3 linked regions of the Desulforapulum autotrophicum HRM2 genome follow. The protein of the gene in region 2 binds, or shares a complex with, the protein of the main gene of each other region. Links are inferred from orthologs where the notes say so. Each region holds a gene or a part of one and is shown on either strand. Other genes may lie near its edges.

Region 1 (4,800 bases), 1.9 Mb from region 2 along the record:
GGGATTTTCCTGATTCTCGTCGCTGTGAGCAACAATACCATGGTCTGTACGTTCAACCATCAACGGCCCGAGATGAAATTCCACATAGGCCTTGAGGTCTCCTGCAAAGCTTGGCTCAAACCCAGGGTCCACATAAACCGGCACAAGATGAAAATCCAGGGGAGCCTTTTTTTTTAGATCAACCAGCATCCTCAAGAGGGTCAGGCTGTCCATGCCGCCTGACACCCCTACAACGATTCTGTCTCCCGGGGAAATCATGCCATAGTCATGGACGGCTTTTCCCAGGGAACGGTTGACTTTTTTATAGACCCCCTGCAACAATCTTCCTGCTACCCTTTTTTGTCGGATTTATTTTTCAGTACAATCCGGTTGGCGGCAATCTCCCTCAACGCTATGACGGCATCTTCGTTTTTAGAAGGTTTAATGAGCAGATCAGCGCCTTCCCGGAGCTGGCGAACCCGCAGGGCCGCCATGTGTACCAGGGCAAACCGGCTGGGTACATTTTTCAAACAGTCTTCAATGGTTACTCTTGCCAAAACAAACCTCCAGTATTATAAAATGTCTACAATCTCATAGTTCCTCTTGCCACCGGGCGCCTGAATAACGATCTCGTCCCCAGGCTGCTTGCCGAGGAGGGCCATCCCAAGGGGAGAGGATACGGAAATTTTCCCCTTGTGGATGTCAGATTCTTCCTGACCGACGATCATATACTCAACCTCTTCTCCAGAATCAAGGTTTTCAATAACAACCCGGGAGGCAAAACGGACACAATCCTTGGACACCGTTGCAGGGTCGATAATCTTTGCACTGGCAATTTTGTACCCCAGCTCACCGATTCTTCCCTCAATAAAGGATTGCCTGTCCTTTGCAGCATCAAATTCGGCATTTTCAGAAAGATCGCCATGGGCCCGGGCAATCTCGATGGCCTTGATGTTTTGCGGACGCTCAATTGTTTTAAGTCTCTGCAGCTCTTCCTTTAGTGCTGCATAACCTTCTATTGTGATAGGTATCTGATCCAAGATCTTCTTTTCTCCATATAATATAAAAAAACAAAATAGTCCATCTCCAGGCCTGCCCATATAGGCCAAGGGATGGACAAACAAACAATCATTAAAAAGAGCCTGTCATGAACAGGCTCCTGCTTTTCTTAAATTTTCCCCCTGCATGGCAGAATCTCGTTCTAAGCCATATACCCAACAATGGAAGACCCGGCACTCACCCGTTCACCCACCTTGACACAGATACGGGTGTCCATGGGAAGATAAAGATCTAATCGTGATCCAAAACAGATCATACCATACCGGTCACCCCGGACAAGGATGTCACCCTGTTTTACATCACAGACGATTCGTCTTGCCACAAGGCCTGCAATCTGAACCACCCCGTAGCGGCTGCCCTGGTTCGTCCGGAGGACAAGGGCATTTCTTTCATTGTCCTTGGATGCCTTGTCAAGGGAGGCGTTAAAGAACTTACCCGGATAATAGGTTGTTTCTTCCACCGTTCCGGCAAAGGGCACCCGGTTCACATGGACGTTGAATACGTTCATGAAGATGCTCACCATGATGCAGGGCCCGTCGACATAGTCGTTATCCATGACCTTTTCCGCCTTGACCACGCGGCCATCAGCAGGCGACACCAAGGCATTTTCCTCCCCGGGGATTAATCGGTCAGGATCCCTGAAGAACCAGCAGACAAAGGCCGTCGCGGCCAGGGCTGCAACGCCAGGGACCCACCAGCCCATAAAAAAAAGCAAGCCCGTCACAATGCAGGCTGAACAGATGTAAACCAAACCGGGTCTTGCAAAGGGAAAATCAGCCTTTGCAGGCCATTTTGTAACTTTCTTATTTTCCATTCTTATCTAAATACCAGAGAGAAACCACCTTGTCAACAAAAGCGGTCGGGATGTCTGTCGTAGTTTATCTCAGCATCCGACCGTCGGATGTATACGGGCAAAAGGGACAAAGGATCCTTTGAAAGCAGTTCCGGGGTCTGAAAAAGGGCATGGGCCAATGCCGATGCCCTGACCTGGTTCTGAAATTGAGGTGCAAACGAGGCCTCCTTCGGGGCAAGGACATCTATTTCTTTGTGGTATGCCTCGACACCGGAACCCACATAAAGGGCTGCCCCGCCTGCAAGGGAAACGGCCTGTTCCGGGGTGACGCAGACCTCTTCTGACTTGTGGATCATCCGCCCCTTTGAAAAACGGTAACAGGCCGTGTAAACCTCTCCCCTTTTGGCGTCCATCAATGCACAGACCGTTCTGTCAGACGTTGCCACCTGCCATGCAATGGCGTCAAGGCTTGAGATCCCGGCAACCGGCTTTGATGCGGCATAAGCAATCCCCTTTACAACACTGATGCCGATGCGAAGCCCGGTGAAACTGCCCGGCCCCCTTGCCGCCACAAACCCGTCAATTTCAGACAGGGGTATACCGGCCCGTGTGGAGAGCATGGAATGAATCATTTCCATGATTACCCTGGAATGGGTGATCCTGCTTGAGAAGAACTCTTCACACACAAGCCTTGAATCCTCAACAAGGGCAACGCTTGCACTTGTCTCGGAGGTATTTACGGCAACAATCTTCATTGTGCCTCAGTCACCCCATCCGTCTCCTTACCCGGCTGGGGAATCTGACGTGGCTCAAAGGCAATGTCAAGCACCTGATCAAGCTCCTTGACACAGAAGAACTCAATCTTTTTCTTAACGCTCTTTGGCATGTCAAAAAGATCCTTTCGGTTCTTTTCCGGAATGATGATCTTTTTTATCCCCACCCGCAGGGCACCCAGGGCCTTTTCCTTGAGTCCGCCAATGGGAAGCACCCTTCCCCTGAGGGAAATCTCGCCGGTCATGGCCACCTGATTACGGACAACCCTTCCGGTAAACGCTGAAATAAGGGCCGTTGCCATGGCAATGCCCGCCGAAGGGCCGTCCTTTGGAATAGCACCGGCAGGCACGTGGATGTGAATATCCTTTTCCTCAAACGCTTCTTTTTTTATGCCGAACCGTTCCATGTTGGCCTTGGTAAAAGTGAGGGCAGCCCTTGCAGACTCCTGCATCACATCCCCGATCTGGCCGGTCACGGAAAGTTCACCCTTGCCGTGGCACAGGGCAACCTCGATATAAAGAGGCTCTCCGCCCACCTCTGTCCAGGCAAGACCAGTCACAAGGCCCACCTGGCTCTCTTCCTGGTCAAGTTCATCAACATATGTCGGTGGCCCGAGAAAGGTCGTCAAACTCTGTTTTTTTATGGCATATTTACCCTTCTGACCTTCAGCAATCTTTCTTGCTATCTTCCGGCAGATGGCACCCAGCTTTCTTTCAAGTTCGCGCAACCCTGCCTCAAGGGTGTACTCGGAAATCACCGCTGCAAGGGCTCCGGAACTGATGGTGATGTGACGTCTGCCCAGTCCGTTCTCCTTTAGCTGCCTGGGAAAAAGATGGGTTGTGGCAATGGTCTGCTTCTCCTCCCTTGTGTAACCGGGTATCCGAATCACCTCCATGCGGTCCAGAAGGGCCGATGGAATGGTGTCGGTCATGTTGGCCGTAAGGATAAACAATACCTTTGAAAGGTCAAAGGGCATGTTCAGGTAATGATCACTGAACTCGGTGTTCTGCTCCGGGTCCAGGGCCTCAAGCAAAGCTGAGGAAGGATCACCCCTGAAATCATTGCCAAGCTTGTCGATCTCATCGAGCATGAACACCGGGTTGTTTACCTTGCACTGGCGAAGTCCCTGGAGTATCCGGCCGGGCATGGCCCCGATATAAGTTCGCCTGTGGCCCCTGATCTCAGCCTCATCCCGGATGCCGCCAAGGGAGATGCGTATGAACTTTCGCTTCATTGCCTTTGCAATGGCCTGGCCCAGGGAAGTTTTCCCAACCCCGGGAGGTCCTGCAAAACAAATAATCTGGCCCTTTAAACCGGGGTTGAGTTTTCTGACACTCAGGTATTCAAGTATTCGATCCTTGACCTTGTCAAGGCCGTAGTGATTCTTGTCAAGGAGCTGGGCTGACTTTTCAATGTCCAGAAAATCCTTGGTCGAACGGTTCCAGGGCAGCTCCACAATGCAGTCAAGATAGGTCCGTATGATGGACGCCTCTGACGAGTCCGAATGCATCTGTTCAAGGCGCCTCAACTGTTTAAAAGCCTCTTCAAGGGAATCAGGTGGCAGTTTTGCCTTTTTCAGCTTGACCTTATAATCTTCGACCTCTGCAAACCGGTCTTCGCCCTCCCCTAATTCCCTGTGGATGGCCTTGACCTGCTCCCGAAGAAAATAGTCCCGCTGGCTCTTGGATATTTCATCCTTTACATCGGTCTGGATTCTTGCCTGGACCGTTGAAAGTTCAAGCTCCCTTGCAAGAAGATCATTAACCTTTGTCAGACGCTTAACCGTGTCCGAGGTTTCCAGTAGAATCTGGGCATCCTCGACCTTGAGCCTGAGATTTGCCGCAACAAGATCGGCAAGTTTTCCCGGAGACTCAATATGCTCAAGAATCAACCCCACATCCCCAGACAACTCTCCCCTCAGGGCAAGAATCTTTTCACTGCTCTCCCTTACGTTGCGCATGAGGGCTTCGGTTTCAATGGTAACCTCCTCAAGCTCCAGATCCTTGACAAGGGCAATTTCAACCTCAAAACTGGCCTTTTTCTTGATAAATCGCTTGATCTGGGCCTTGGTGATGCCCTGCACAAGGGCTTTTATCCTGCCGTCGGGCAGTTTAAGCATCTTCTGAACCCGGCCCACGGTACCCATCTCATATACATCAGACGCCTTGGGATTCTCCACCTCTGAATCTTTTTGG
Region 2 (2,770 bases):
AAGGACCACGGACAGGGAACGTGCCGGCCAGAGGGTGGTGGCTGGTTTCAGGGGAACCGAATTTAACAGCGAGATTGAGCACCTGATATCAAATCTTAAAGTCGGGGGGCTGATTCTCTTTGCCATAAACATTGAAACACCGGCCCAGGTCAAGCATCTTTGCGACCGGGCCCAGGCCTGCGCTGCGTCACAAGGACTGCCCCCCCTGTTCATTGCCATCGACCAGGAAGGCGGCGTCGTGGCACGGCTCAAGGCCCCCCATTTTAAAACTTTTCCAGGCAATCCAACTATCACCACCCGGGATCAAGCAAGGGTCTTTGCCGTTTCCATGGCAGAGGAACTCGCCCTTGTGGGAGTCAACCTCAATCTTGCCCCTGTCCTGGATGTGGTTCCAGATGGTTTTGACAGCATCATGGCTTCCAGGGCCCTTCCAGGTGGTCCTGAACGGGTGGCAGACCTTGGTGCCTGTATCATCGAAACCCTTCAGGCAAAGGGCATCATGGCCTGTGCAAAGCACTTTCCAGGTATCGGAAGAACGGTACTTGACTCACACTTTGAACTGCCGGTTCTCCATGCCCATGGGACACTGCTTGAATCCAGCGATCTTGTGCCTTTTACCCGGGCCGTGGAGGCAGATGTGGCAACAATGATGCTCTCCCACATTCTCTATCCAGCCCTTGATCCAGTCTGGCCGGCAAGCCTCTCCCCTGCTATTGCAGACCAACTTCTCAGGAATATGATTGAATTCAGGGGCGTATCCATGACCGATGATCTCGACATGAAGGCGATCAAACAGGATATATCAACCTGCATCACCCAGATTCTCAAGGCAAATATAGACCTTGCCCTGATCTGTCACACAGGACCAGACATTGAGAAAGCAGTAATTGAAATCGAACAACAGACGGGCAGAGATGAGCGGCTTTTTGAAATGGCAGGCCAATCCCTTGAACGGATTGCCCGTCTCAAGGAACGATTTTTACCTAAAAGTTTCAGGTTTTAAAGGAAACGGGTTCTTGAAAAAACATCACTGTCGAGCTGGCAGAGATCGCCCTGGCTGATTAGCCGGTGCCCCCTTGCCGCAATCATTGCAGCATTGTCCCCGCAAAAGGAAGGTGGTGGAAGATAAAGGGCCATATTGTGTTTTGCGGCCTCTATCTTCATTCTTGAGGCAAGAAACCTGTTTGCAGAAACCCCGCCTGCAATGGCAATGCGGGAGCAACCCGTTGCCCGGGCTGCATGGATGAGTTTAAAGGCAAGAACATCCGTTACAGCGGACTGGAATCCAGCAGCAATGTGGGGCATCATCTCCCCAAGGTTCTCCCTGTTCAACTGAACATACCGGGCCACTGCCGATTTTAAACCGCTGAAGCTGAAATCAAACCCATCCTTGTCCAGAAAGGATCTTGGAAAGGGAATCAGGCAAGGATCACCCTTGGCTGCAAGGGCCTCCACAACAGCACCGCCCGGATACCCCAGGCCCAGCATTTTGGCAACCTTGTCAAAGGCCTCGCCGGCTGCGTCGTCCCGGGTCTGGCCCAGGAGTTCAAACCGATCCTGGGATACCACATGGAAAATACTGGTATGACCGCCCGATGCAAGCAGGGCAGTAAAGGGAAAGGCAGGCGGGTCATCGGATAGAAGCAGGGAATAGATATGGCCCTCAAGGTGGTTCACCCCGGCCCAGGGAATATTTTTCGCCCAGGCAAACGCCTTGGCAAAACTGAACCCCACAAGAAGAGCACCGATGAGTCCCGGCCCCCGGGTGACGGCCACGCCCTCTATCTGGTCAGGGGAAATACCGGCCTGGTCAACGGCCTGGGCAACCACCGGGGATATGGCCTCAATGTGCATGCGCGATGCAAGTTCCGGAACCACGCCGCCATACCTATGGTGAACGTCTACCTGGGAGGAGACAACGGACGAAAGGACAGTGTTGTGATCGGATACAACAGCGGCAGCTGTATCGTCACACGAAGATTCAATACCCAAAATTATCATAAAACTTGCTCGATCCGGCTATTTCCACTCGACCTGGGGTTCAGAATTTTCACGCCCGCAGATTTCGCCAATGAGGTAAGCGGGTTCCTCCATGGCAGAAAGCCGATCAAGGACATCCTGGGTCGACGCTTCCGGGACAACGGCAATCATACCGATCCCGTTGTTAAAGGTCCGGTGCATTTCATGGTCGGACACGGAGCCTGCTTTCTGAAGGAACTGGAATACAGGGGGAATTTCCCAGCTTGATTTTTCAATTACCACCTTGCAGGCATCGGGTATCACCCGAATGATATTTTCGTCAATGCCACCGCCGGTGATGTGGGCAAGCCCATGGATGGGAAGGTCACGCACAAGGTTCAAAAGGGGTTGAGAATAGATCCGGGTCGGTGTGATCAACTCCTCGCCTAGGGTTCGGCCAAACTCTGGAATGTGAGTTGACACACCATAACTGCATTTTTCAAAACAGATCTTTCTGACAAGGGAAAATCCATTGCTGTGCAGCCCGGTGGATGCAATGCCGATAAGCCGATGACCGTTGCGAATTCCTGAGCCGTCAATGATTTTGGCGTTGTCCACAAGCCCTACGGAGAAACCGGCCAGATCATACTCGCCATCAAGATACATCCCAGGCATTTCAGCGGTTTCACCGCCGATAAGAGCACACTGGGCCTCAGTGCAGCCATCGGCAATCCCCTTAATTACACTTGCCGCCACCTTGTTGTCAAGGTGCCCCATGGAAAGATAATCAAGGAAAAACAACGGGCGGGCG
Region 3 (4,799 bases), 2.5 Mb from region 2 along the record:
GGTACCAAGGAATGCCTGGAGCAGTATCTGTCCTTTTTTTTCTACCCGGAAGCTTCCCGCTGGAATATGTTCTCTTCTCAACCACACCATGTGAACCCCTCCCCTGCGCATATGACAATTTTATTGACCACATAAACAATATTTACTAACATTATTAAAGGCAAATTTTCAAGTCTAAAGGAGCTTTGAATGAAAAAAGGAAACAGTCGCATCATCTTTCCCCTTGATGTGGATTCGGCAGCCGAGGCTGAAGATTTAGTGAGAATGCTGGATCAAAAGGTGGGCATGTTTAAGATCGGCCTTGAGCTTTTTATCGACCAGGGGCCCGCCATGGTCAGGAGGGTAAGGGCATTGAGCGATGCCGGAATTTTTCTTGACCTGAAGCTTCATGATATATCTGCAACCGTCAAAAAAGCCATGGAAAGTGCGGTAAAGACAGGGGCGGACCTTGTTACTGTCCATGCCTCATCCTCACAAAAAATGCTTGAGATGGCCGTTCAGGGCGGTCAGGGAAAGACCCGGGTGCTGGGCGTTACCCTGCTGACGGACAATGATGCTTCAGTGGTAGAGGCCTGTGGGTTCAGGCAGGAGTATGTCACCCGGACAGAGCAGCTGGTCCTCAAACGGGCCGGATTTGCCCATGGTGCAGGATGTGCCGGGGTGGTCTGCTCCGGTCTTGAGGCGGCAGCAGTAAAGAAGGTTTTTGGCAGGGATTTTCTCATTGTTACACCGGGTATACGGCCTGCCTGGGGATCGGTTGAAAATGATGACCAGGAACGAATCACGACCCCTGCCATGGCCATCGGGCAGGGGGCGGATTTCATTGTGGTGGGAAGGCCCATCCGAACAGCGGTTGATCCCTGTGCCGCAGCGGATGCCATAGCAGGGGAGGTTGAAGCGGCCCTTGCAGACCGTTATGACTGAGTTGGATTGTCAAGGCCGAATGCCGTGTGAAGGACTCGTACGGCAAGCTCTGCATATTTTGCCTTGATCACGCAGGAGATGCGTATCTCAGAGGTGGCAATCAGTCGGATGTTGATATTTTCCGCGGCAAGGGCTGAAAACATGGTGGCGGCAACGCCTGAATGGCTTTTCATTCCAAGGCCGATCACCGACACCTTGGCAATATCCTCTGCCGTGAGGACCTCCTTTGCGCCAATTTTGTTGCCCACTTGTTCAGAGATTTCCTTTGCCCGCTTAAAATCAACCGTGGGCACGGTAAAGGTTACGTCGGTCTCACCGCCCGACCGGGTGTTCTGGATGATCATGTCCACCATGATCTCAGCCTCGGCAAGGGGGGAGAAAATTTTGGCCGAAATTCCCGGCTGGTCTGGTACTTTTTTAAGGGTGATTCTTGTTTCGTTCATGTCACAGGTGATGCCTGAGACAACAACGCTTTCCATGTCACTGCTTTCATTGACAACCATGGTTCCCTCCTCTTCGCTGAATGATGATCTGACATGGACGGGCACATTATACTTCTTTGCAAATTCAACAGAGCGGATCTGGAGAACCTTGGCGCCAAGCACTGCCATTTCAAGCATCTCTTCATAACTGATTATGTTTATTTTTCTGGCCTTGGCGCAGATTCTTGGGTCGGTTGTGTAGACCCCGTCCACATCCGTGTATATCTCACACACATCGGCCTTCAGGGCCGAGGCAATGGCCACGGCCGAGGTGTCTGATCCTCCCCGGCCAAGGGTGGTGATGTCACCGTTTGTGTCGCTTCCCTGGAATCCTGCAACCACAACGATATGCCCATTGTCCAGAAGGGCCTTGATTCGTTTGGCCTCTATATCAAGAATCCTTGCCCTGCCTGCACTTTTGTCTGTCTTTATTCCGGCCTGGAAGCCAAGCAGGGATTTTGACTTGTAGCCCATGGATTTGAGCATCATGGCAAGCAGGGCAGCCGTTGTCTGCTCGCCAGTGGCCAGCAGTACGTCAAGCTCTCGTTTGTCTGGAATCTCTGACGCCTCTTCAGCCAGGGCGATGAGTTTGTCTGTCATTCCGGACATGGCTGAGAGCACCACTACAAGCTGATCTCCTTTGTCATATGCCCTTGCTACCCGTTGGGCAACGTTTCGTATTCGTTCGATATCGGCAACCGAAGTACCCCCGAATTTTTGCACTTTCAATGCCATAGATGCTCCTGCTTTGAAGGGTTTGATTTTTAAATAAATAGTTTGCTTAGCATCTTTGATGCGTCAAGTCCAGAGGCAAAGAAAGATATTTCCCGGTTGAATGCCTTGTCCGTTGAAATAGTGATGGCAAGGTCAAAATTGATGGTTCCCTGTTCGATGATTTGTGGCCATTCAATGACAGTCACCCGATCCAGAGTTATCATTTCATAAAAACCGATATAGTCCAACTCGTCGCTTGAACCAAGGCGATAGAGATCCATGTGGCACAGATCAAGCCGTCCGGGGTATTCGTTCATGATCGTATAGGTGGGGCTTGTAACGTAAAATGAGGCAGGCACTTCAAGGCCCTTTGCAAGACCCTTTACAAAGGTGGTCTTGCCTGCACCGAGCCCCCCGGTAAGTGAGATGGTGATGCCACGATCCAGTAGTCTGCCTAATTTCTCACCCAGCCCAAGGGTTTGTCTGCCCGAACGGGAGATAATGGTCAGTTCCATGGGCCCTCACCATTAACGGCCGCTGGAATGGTGTGTATCAGATCAGACGCTACAAACCCGGCACCCTTATACTGACGGGCAAGGATGTCTCCGGCAAGGCCATGGAGATAAACACCTGCCACGGCGGCATTCCCAGGGCTAAACCCCTGGGCCAGGAGGGCTGCGATCATACCGGTGAGAACATCGCCCATGCCGGCCGATGCCATGCCGGGATTCCCGGTGGGACACAGGCGGGTTCGACCGTCGGGAAGGGCTATCAGGGTTGATGCTCCCTTGAGAACAACAATAAGCTTAAAGGTTGTGGCAAAATCGGCTGCCGCTTCAAGCCGGTTGGCCTGGATCTGTTTTGTGGTAGTTTTACATAGTCTTGCCATCTCTCCGGGGTGGGGGGTCAGGATAAGCGGTGCCCGGGCCTTTTTAAGAATTCCGGGGTCGTCTGCAATGGCGTTGAGGCCATCGGCATCAACCACCATGGGAAGGGCCAGTTCCTGTATGATTTTTTTGACCAGGCGCTGGGTGGCAGGATCGGTTCCCAAGCCGGGTCCCAGGGCCATGGCGTTTTTTTGCCGTGCAAGACCTGTGAGGACCTCAAAGCAATGGTCGGACAGGTGACCCGGCGTACTCTCTTCCAGGGGAAAGGTCATGGGTTCCGTCACCTTTATTTCCATGACGGGGTTGAGGGTCTCAGCAATCCCCAGGGTGACAAGGCCGGCACCCATGGCCATGGCCGCGTTGGCCGTAAGGGCCGCGGCTCCTGTTTTGCCGGTTGAACCGGCAATTACAAGCAGATGGCCGAAATTACCCTTGTGGGTGTCGTGTTCCCTTTTGGGAAAGAGTTGCGCAACCTCCCGGTGTGCCACAACCTTCAACCCAGGAGCGATGCCATTGCAGATAAACGGGGGGATCCCGATATCGACGATCCTGAGTTTGCCGGTAAGTGCCTTGCCTGGAAAAAGGAAATGGCCTGCCTTGGCAAATGCAAAGGTTGCAGTGGCATGGGCCTGGATTGCTGTGCCGCGGGCCGTGCCGGTGTCGGCGTTAAGACCCGATGGGATGTCAATACTCAAAACCTTACAGGGAAGGGCGTTGACCCTTTCAATGACGGTTTTGAACAATCCCCTGACATCCGAGTTCAGGCCCGTTCCAAGGAGGGCATCAACCATAATGTCGGCCTGGGCCATCTCTGTCCTGATGCTGTCAACGCCTTCCATATCCAGGATCTCGGTTAATGAGCCATGGGAGCTTACCTTGACCAGGGTCTTCAGGAGGGTTAAGTTTGCCAGGGCATCCCCTGTTATTTTTTTTGGAGGGGCAAAAAGAAAGACCTCGGTTTTTACCCCCATCTGGACAAGATATCTTGCCACCACAAAACCGTCGCCCCCGTTGTTGCCAGGGCCTGCAAGCACGCATACTTTTTTTGAACCTAGGTCTGGAAAGAGCTCCTGTAAAAAGGCAAAGGCCCCCCGTCCGGCATTCTCCATGAGAACCCGCCCGGGAATGCCAAAGCCCTCAATGGTTTCTTTGTCCATGGCCTGCATTTGTTTTGCGGTAACAAGGTACATGGTGTCCTCCATTATTTTCCACAGCATTTTTTATACTTTTTCCCGCTGTTGCACGGACAGGGGTCGTTTCTACCAATCTTGGGAGCGCTGTTTTTCATGGGTTTCGGCTTTACCGGATTGCCGTCCAGAAATAGCCAGCGGTCGTTCTCGCGTTTAAAGATTGCCAGTTCATGGTGCTTGTGCTCGACGTCCTTTTGTGTAAAACGGGCAATGAATTCCACACTGCCCTGGGTGTCTTCTGGGCCGCCTGCCTCGGTCGTAAGGATCTCAAGACCCTTCCATAGTGAATTCTCAGACCAGGAGCGGGTTGCCTGTTCGTCAAAATCGGCCATACCGTCCGGGTGGGTCGTTTCCTTGAGATAGCCAATTTCCCCTTGTGCATAGGCTGTATATCTTGACCGCATGACCTGTTCGGCAGTGGTGGCTGAGACGGTTCCGCGGATGATGGGTTCACAGCACTGGCTGTAGGGTAATGTTGAGCAACATGGACATGGTTTCATACGTTTATGCTCCTGCTTGGTTTTTATCTGTGTATTTAATTTGTAATGTTTCAATCCTGCCTGGACTGTCTGGGCAAGTTTATCCCTGACCGTGTCGGGGAT

What was found.
Region 1: the proteins of tsaD (region 2) and tsaB are in contact, whole or in part, in a solved structure (PDB 4WQ4), measured with the Escherichia coli proteins. The link is inferred for Desulforapulum autotrophicum HRM2 from one-to-one orthologs.
Region 3: the proteins of tsaD (region 2) and tsaE are in contact, whole or in part, in a crystal structure (PDB 6N9A), measured with the Thermotoga maritima proteins. The link is inferred for Desulforapulum autotrophicum HRM2 from one-to-one orthologs. Residues at the interface, in WP_004082750.1 of Thermotoga maritima: Cys10, Asp11, Arg49, His50, Leu82, Gly84, Gly135, Gly136, Glu154, Thr155, Leu156, Asp157, Asp158, Ser159, Glu162, Asp165, Lys166, Arg169, Leu170, Tyr175, Lys213, Thr214, Leu217, Tyr218, Gln221, Arg222, Asn324; in WP_004082108.1 of Thermotoga maritima: Leu37, Gly38, Lys46, Lys57, Val59, Lys60, Ser61, Thr63, Phe64, Thr65, Leu66, Met67, Val69, Pro71, Tyr82, Arg83, Leu84, Asp86, Asp88, Phe89, Asp93, Ile128, Asp130, Glu131, Arg134.

What each region holds. Positions count from the first base shown.
Region 1 is NC_012108.1:3,454,706-3,459,505, forward strand. The notes cover bases 736-3,735. They hold tsaB (tRNA (adenosine(37)-N6)-threonylcarbamoyltransferase complex dimerization subunit type 1 TsaB), read right to left. Parts: upstream 2,587-3,735; coding sequence 1,885-2,586; downstream 736-1,884. Other genes in these bases: greA (transcription elongation factor GreA), read right to left, coding at 736-1,019; HRM2_RS14995 (phosphatidylserine decarboxylase family protein), read right to left, coding at 1,181-1,852; lon (endopeptidase La), read right to left, coding at 2,583-3,735. In the rest of the region: HRM2_RS14980 (tRNA lysidine(34) synthetase), read right to left, coding at 1-318; rpoZ (DNA-directed RNA polymerase subunit omega), read right to left, coding at 330-536; more of greA, read right to left, coding at 552-735; more of lon, read right to left, coding at 3,736-4,800. UniProt on the Escherichia coli protein: Required for the formation of a threonylcarbamoyl group on adenosine at position 37 (t(6)A37) in tRNAs that read codons beginning with adenine.
Region 2 is NC_012108.1:1,544,044-1,546,813, reverse strand. It holds tsaD (tRNA (adenosine(37)-N6)-threonylcarbamoyltransferase complex transferase subunit TsaD), read right to left. Parts: upstream 2,002-2,770; coding sequence 1,000-2,001; downstream 1-999. Other genes in the region: purM (phosphoribosylformylglycinamidine cyclo-ligase), read right to left, coding at 2,020-2,770; HRM2_RS06755 (glycoside hydrolase family 3 N-terminal domain-containing protein), read left to right, coding at 1-1,003.
Region 3 is NC_012108.1:4,047,243-4,052,041, reverse strand. The notes cover bases 904-3,902. They hold tsaE (tRNA (adenosine(37)-N6)-threonylcarbamoyltransferase complex ATPase subunit type 1 TsaE), read right to left. Parts: upstream 2,636-3,902; coding sequence 2,171-2,635; downstream 904-2,170. Other genes in these bases: HRM2_RS17710 (NAD(P)H-hydrate dehydratase), read right to left, coding at 2,626-3,902; HRM2_RS17720 (aspartate kinase), read right to left, coding at 915-2,141; pyrF (orotidine-5'-phosphate decarboxylase), read left to right, coding at 904-924. In the rest of the region: HRM2_RS17730 (HDOD domain-containing protein), read right to left, coding at 1-90; more of pyrF, read left to right, coding at 190-903; more of HRM2_RS17710, read right to left, coding at 3,903-4,197; HRM2_RS17705 (YchJ family protein), read right to left, coding at 4,209-4,697. UniProt on the Escherichia coli protein: Required for the formation of a threonylcarbamoyl group on adenosine at position 37 (t(6)A37) in tRNAs that read codons beginning with adenine.